2 regions of the Oerskovia sp. PE-21s genome follow, and region 1 is predicted to be linked to the other one. Evidence: predicted binding sites of a transcription regulator. Region 1 holds the regulator's gene; the other holds the start of a gene.
What was found. The regulator LexA, encoded in region 1, represses DNA repair genes until DNA is damaged. The targets are predictions, from matches to a motif close to TCGAACANNTGTTCGA.
Positions count from the first base shown of each region.

Region 2: a site for LexA is predicted at 1,464-1,479, ahead of uvrA (excinuclease ABC subunit UvrA). Genes of this name have one in related genera too.

Region 1 is NZ_JBUXJM010000010.1:54,125-57,531, reverse strand. It holds gene ACZDYF_RS17180 (LysM peptidoglycan-binding domain-containing protein) at 388-765, opposite strand; gene lexA (transcriptional repressor LexA) at 1,078-1,827, shown strand; gene ACZDYF_RS17170 (L-lactate dehydrogenase) at 1,941-2,894, opposite strand; gene ACZDYF_RS17165 (ATP-dependent DNA helicase) at 2,973-3,407, opposite strand, start outside.
Region 2 is NZ_JBUXJM010000003.1:27,582-30,988, forward strand. It holds gene ACZDYF_RS05995 (TerC family protein) at 1-89, shown strand, start outside; gene ACZDYF_RS06000 (YciI family protein) at 205-504, opposite strand; gene ACZDYF_RS06005 (MBL fold metallo-hydrolase) at 575-1,282, opposite strand; gene uvrA (excinuclease ABC subunit UvrA) at 1,509-3,407, shown strand, end outside.

The DNA.
Region 1 (3,407 bases):
CACGGACGGTGCGTCCCGAACCTATGTCTCGACCCTGACGAGGCGCAAGGCGCCCCGCCACGACGAGACAGCACGACGCGTTCCACACGCCGGTCAGCACACACATGAGAACGGAGGTGGCCGATGATCGGCCACCTCCGTCGGGACGCCCCCGTCCCCATCTCACGTCCGCGACTCGCCTCGCGAACGTCGACGCAACTGCGGAGACGCGCTGGCGCGCCCCCTCCTCACCGACCGACCCCCCAGCCGGGTTGGTGAGGCAGCACTAACTTAGGGGAACCTAATGCGATTGCGCAAGCCCTCCGGGCACGGGCCCTCACAGCGAGGGCAGCATCACCCCGGGCCGAAGGGCTGCCGACGCCTGAGCGGCACGGAACCCTCGACCGGTCAGCGCGCGAAGTCGGGGTCGACCGGCAGCAGGAGCTGCTGCCCGACCTGGAGCCCGGTCGACGAGAGGTTGTTGAGCTCGGCGAGCTCCGCCATCACGTCTCGCACGTCCCGGCCGCCCGATGCCAGGGCGGACGCGTGCTGCCACAAGGTCTCCCCCGCCTCGACGACGTGGATCCGGACCTCGACCGGCTCGCCGGGGCCGGACGCCACCGCACGGGCGCCCCACAGGGCCCCGAGTGCGAGGGCCGTCGCGACGAGCAGTACCAGGACGACACGGCCTCGCGTGGTCAGCCGCAGCGGAGCCTCGGCCTGACCCTGAGGACGACGCTCGACACGCCACCCGTCCGTCGCGCCCATCGCGGTGATCGCACTCATAGCCACTCCTTCGTCCGTGGCGCCCGAACCGCCTTCCCCGGTCGCTTCGAACACCTGTTCGTCGAACATCTGTACGATTTCTATCACCGTCGGGCGCCGGTGTCGAGACATGCTCGAACATGTGTTTGATTCGTGTCGCCGCGTGACCTACGCTGTTCGAGTACTGGTCGTCCGATATGTCGGACGCCTGGGGGTGGGACGTCTCGCCCCCGGGCTGACGAGATCGCCGCGGCCACGCTCAGGAGCCGGTGCCGCTCGCGGCGCCCCTCCGCAGGACAGGGACCGAGACGGCCGAGCAGGGCGGAGACGACGATGGCGGGACGGGTGGCCGACACCACGGGCAGGCTCGCGAAGGTGCACGAGCTGCCCGACGGCACGACGGGCGGGGACGGTCTCACACCGCGCCAGCGGCTCGTGCTCGAGACGATCCGCGCGTCGGTCGACCAGCGGGGCTACCCGCCGAGCATGCGCGAGATCGGCGAGGCCGTCGGCCTGACGAGCCCGTCGAGCGTCAAGCACCAGCTCACGACGCTCGAGCGCAAGGGCTACCTGCGTCGCGACCCCAACCGCCCCCGCGCGATCGAGGTCGTCCAGCACGACGACGCGCGGTCCATCGCAGCGCTTCCCGGCAGCGCGTTCCCGCGCGTCGAGGGCATCGACACGACCGAGGACTCACCCGAGCGCCCCACGCCGTCGTACGTCCCCGTCGTGGGACGCATCGCCGCCGGTGGTCCCATCCTGGCCGAGCAGGTCGTCGAGGACGTGTTCCCCCTCCCCCGCCAGCTCGTCGGCGACGGCGAGCTCTTCCTGCTGCGCGTGGCCGGTGACTCGATGATCGACGCCGCGATCTGCGACGGCGACTGGGTCGTGGTCCGTCGCCAGCCCGTCGCCGAGAACGGCGAGATCGTCGCCGCGATGATCGACGGCGAGGCGACCGTCAAGACGTTAAAGCGCATCGACAAGCACGTGTGGCTCATGCCGCACAACGCGGCGTACCGGCCCATCTCGGGGGACGACGCCCAGATCCTCGGCCGGGTCGTCTCGGTCCTGCGGAGCCTCTGAGCACAGCGTCCCGCCGGCCCCCAGGGACCGGCGCTCAGCACGACGAAGGGGACGGCCCGGTGGGCCGTCCCCTTCGTCGTGCCCGGCGCCCGTCACGGGCACCGGGGGGACGACTACAGTCCGAAGCTCTTGGCGACGGCGCGCACCGAGTCCGCGGACGCCCGGAGGCCCGCGAGCTCGTGGTCCGACAGCGGGACCTCGATCCGCTCACCGCAGCCACGCCGCTCGAGCAGCGAGGGGACGGAGAGGCAGACGTCGCTGATCCCGTGGAAGTCCTCGAGGAGCGAGGACACCGGCAGGACCCGGTGCTCGTCGTCGAGGACGGCCTCGATGATGCGGGTCGCGGCGAGCGCGACGGCGTAGTTCGTGGCGCCCTTGCCCTCGATGATGCGGTAGGCCGACTGCACGACCTCGTGCGCGATGTCCTCGCGCACCTCGGCCGTGAGCGGTCCCCGACCCTTGAGCCCCTGCCACTCGAGCAGCGGCACCCCGCTGATCGTCGCCGAGCTCCAGAGCGGGATCTCGCTGTCCCCGTGCTCTCCGGCGATGTACGCGTGCACGTTCTGGACCGCGACGCCGCAGTGCTGCGCGACGAGGAACCGCAGCCTCGAGGAGTCCAGGACCGTGCCGCTCCCGAAGAGCTGGTTCGGCGGCAGTCCCGAGTACTTGAGGGCCGCGTACGTGACCACGTCGACCGGGTTGGTCACCATGATGTAGACGGCGTTGGGCGCCACCTCGACGAGGCCGGGCAGGATCTTGCGCACGAGGGAGATCGTCGCCTCGGCGAGGTCCAGCCGTGTCTGCCCGGGCTTCTGCTTGGCCCCGGCGGTGAAGACCACGACGTCCGCGTCGGCGCACACCGCCACGTCGTCGGAGCCCTCGACCTTGGCCATGGGCATGAACTGGATGCCGTGCTGGAGGTCGAGGACCTCGGCCTCGACCTTGGTCCGGTTGATGTCGAGCAGGCTCACGGTGTGAGCGGCTCCACGCATGAGCGCCGCGTAGGCGAGGGTCGATCCGACGGAACCTGCGCCGACGATCGCGAGCTTGGTGGTACGGGCGGGCACTGTGCCTCCTGGACGTTGAGCACCGGACGTCGGTCGCTGCACGAGCGTCACGACGTCCGTCGCGTGGACTACCAGGTCTCAGCCTAGGGCGGACAGGCGCTCGAGCGCAGAGAGGACGACACGTCGGTCCGTCGTGGTCCAGAAGTCCGGCATCGACTTCGTGAGGTACGAGCCGTAGCGAGCGGTCGCCAGACGCGGGTCGAGGACAGCGACGACGCCTCGATCGGCCGTCGACCGGATGAGCCGTCCGGCGCCCTGCGCGAGCAGCAGCGCGGCGTGGTTGGCCGAGACCTGCATGAAGCCGTTGCCGCCCGCGGCCTCGACCGCTCTCGCGCGGGCCGACTTCACCGGGTCGTCGGGCCGCGGGAAGGGGATCCGGTCGATCAGGACGAGCTGGCAGCTCGGCCCGGGGACGTCCACGCCCTGCCACAACGAGAGCGTGCCGAACAGGCACGTCGCGGGGTCCGCGGCGAACTCCTTGACGAGCGTCGGGAGCTGGTCGTCGCCCTGGCA
Region 2 (3,407 bases), on a different contig from region 1:
TCGGGGTCACGACGGTGGCCAGCCTGTTGCGCACGCGTGGTCAGCAGAAGGACGAGGCCCTGCCCGACGACGTCGACGCGGCCTCGTAGGCGCGTCTCGGCAGGCGCTGCTCGCCCCGTGAGAACGGCCCGTCTCCCTCCGGGGAGACGGGCCGTCCGCGTTCGTGGACGGGGAGTCGGGCGCTCCGTCCGGCGGCGGCGACGCTCAGGCGCGGTCGGCCCAGGGGCCGATGACGGGAGACCACGTGCGCACGGTGCGCCGCGTGATGACGTTCTCGCGGGCGAACGGGTCGGCGTCGAACGTGCTCGCGACCGAGGCCTCGTCCGGGGCGTCGACGAGCAGCAGCGCGCCCGCGGGGTTGGCAGCGTCCTGGGCGAGGGGTCCGGAGGCGAGCAGCGTGCCCTCGTCGAGCAGCCCGCGCAGGAACGCACGGTGCTCGGGGCGGAACTCGTCCAGGACGGCGGGCTTGTCGGCGTACGTGTAGGTCACGGCGAAGATCGGCATGGCGACATTGAAGCACCATCCGGCGTGGTGGCGGTCCGTCGTCGGCCCGCTCGGTCGCGCGACCGGTGTCCTACCAACCGCGCTCGCGCCACTCGTCGAGGTGGGGGCGCTCCGCCCCCAGCGTCGTGTCCGCGCCGTGGCCCGGGTAGACCCAGGTGGCGTCGTCGAACCTGTCGAAGAGCCGGGTGGTGACGTCCGCGTAGAGCATCGCGAAGCGGTCCGGGTCGTTCGACGTGCTCCCGAGGCCGCCCGGGAAGAGCGAGTCCCCCGTGAACAGGTGCGCTCGGCCGGGCACGGCGTCCGGTGCGCTCGCGTGCTCGGGCTCGCGGTAGACGAGCGTGACCGAGCCGGGGGTGTGACCTCGCAGGGCGACCACCTCGAACGTGAGGTGGCCGACGACGATCGTGTCGCCGTCGTGCAGGTGGCGCGTGATGGTCGCGCCGGTCGCCTCGGCGACGGCTTCCGCGTCGGGAGCGCCGGCCGCGAGCCGCGCGCCGGTGGCCGCGCCGATCGAGGAGAGCGCCCCGAGGTGGTCGAGGTGCCTGTGCGTCGTGACGACGAGGTCGAGGCGGGCGGTCGACGAACCCTCCCGGACGAGCTCGAGGAGCCGGTCGGGCTCGGCGGCGGCGTCGACGAGGAGCTGGGCGCCGCTCCCGCGGCAGGTCAGGAGGTAGGCGTTGTTCGCGGCGGGCCCGACGGCGAGCTTGCGGACCTCGACCTCGTCCAGCACCCGCAGGTCGCTCGGTCCCGCGACCGTGACGTCTCCGGTGTATCCCACGCCGATCTCCTCGCTGTGCTGGTTGGCGTCCTGACGGACGACCGGCCGCCGGTGTGACGAGCCTCTCGTGCCGAGTCTGGCACGCCCGTGGCGGGACCCGGAGCGCCGTCCAGGAGCAGGTCAGACCGCCGGGGCCGACCTTCGACAGGAACCGCAGGACCCTCGGCACCGGTGACGTCGGTCGAACAGGTGTGCGAATGTCAGGGGCGAGGCTTACGATGCTTCGGTGAGCAACCGCCTTGTCATCGCTGGTGCCCGTGAGCACAACCTCCGCAACGTCGACCTCGACCTGCCGAGGGATCAGCTCATCGTCTTCACGGGACTCTCCGGGTCCGGAAAGTCCTCCCTCGCGTTCGACACGATCTTCGCCGAGGGGCAGCGTCGCTACGTCGAGTCGCTGTCGGCGTACGCCCGTCAGTTCCTCGGGCAGATGGACAAGCCCGACGTCGACTTCATCGAGGGCCTGTCGCCCGCGGTCTCGATCGACCAGAAGTCGACCAACCGCAACCCGCGCTCGACCGTGGGCACCATCACCGAGGTCTACGACTACCTGCGCCTGCTCTTCGCGCGCGCCGGCACCCAGCACTGCCCGGTCTGCGGCGAGAAGGTCCAGGCCCAGACGCCGCAGCAGATAGTCGACCGTCTCCTGGAGCTGCCCGAGGGTACGCGCTACCAGGTCCTCGCTCCCGTGGTGCGCAGTCGCAAGGGGGAGTACAGCGAGCTCTTCAAGGAGCTGCAGTCGAAGGGCTTCGCGCGCGCCCGCGTGGACGGGGAGGTCGTCCAGCTCACGGACCCGCCGGCGCTCGAGAAGAAGCTCAAGCACGACATCGAGGTCGTGATCGACCGTCTGGTCTCGCGCGAGGGCGTGCAGCGCAGGCTCACGGACTCGGTCGAGACCGCGCTCGGGCTCGCCGGGGGGCTCGTCGTCGTTGAGCTCGTCGACGCCGACGCGGACGACCCGCAACGCGAGCGCCGGTTCTCGGAGAAGCGCGCGTGCCCGAACGACCACGAGCTCACGCTCGACGAGATCGAGCCGCGCACCTTCTCGTTCAACGCCCCCTACGGTGCGTGCCCCGAGTGCACGGGTATCGGCTTCCGCCTCGAGGTCGACCCGGACCTCGTCGTCCCGGACGACGAGAAGTCGCTCGCCGAGGGCGCGGTCGCGCCCTGGGCGCAGATCTCCTCGGAGTACTTCCACCGCGTCCTGACGGCGCTCGCCTCGGACCTGGGCTTCTCCATGGACGTGCCGTGGCGCGCCCTGCCTCAGCGTGCTCAGCAGGCGGTGCTCTACGGCCAGAACCACGAGGTCCACGTCCGGTACAAGAACCGCTGGGGGCGCGAGCGTCAGTACTCGACCGGCTTCGAGGGCGTCGTGACGTTCCTCGAGCGCCGCCACGGCGAGACCGAGTCGGAGTGGTCCAAGGAGAAGTACGAGGCCTACATGCGCGAGACGCCGTGCCCGGTGTGCCAGGGCACGCGTCTCAAGCCCGAGGTCCTCGCCGTCAAGGTGGGGGACAAGTCCATCGCCGAGGTCTGCAGGCTCCCGCTGCGCGAGGCCGCGGCGTTCCTCGGTTCGCTCGAGCTGGGCACGCGCCAGAAGGCCATCGCGACCGAGGTCCTCAAGGAGATCGACGCCCGATTGGGCTTCCTGCTCGACGTCGGGCTGGACTACCTCTCGCTCGAGCGTCCGGCCGGGACCCTCTCAGGAGGTGAGGCGCAGCGCATCCGTCTCGCGACGCAGATCGGCTCGGGGCTCGTCGGTGTCCTGTATGTCCTCGACGAGCCCAGCATCGGTCTGCACCAGCGGGACAACCGCCGGCTCATCGACACCCTGACCCGGCTGAGGGACCTCGGGAACACGCTCATCGTCGTCGAGCACGATGAGGACACCATCCGGGCGGCCGACTGGATCGTCGACATCGGCCCGGGCGCCGGCGAGCACGGTGGACGCGTGATCCACTCGGGCGACTACGCAGGCCTCCTGGAGGCGCCCGAGTCCGTCACGGGCGCCTACCTCTCCGGGCGTCGCAGCATCCCGCTGCCCGCCGCCCGCCGCCCTGTCGACAAGGACCGTCGGATCACGGTCGTCGGTGCGCGCGAGCACAACCTCGAGGGCATCGACGTG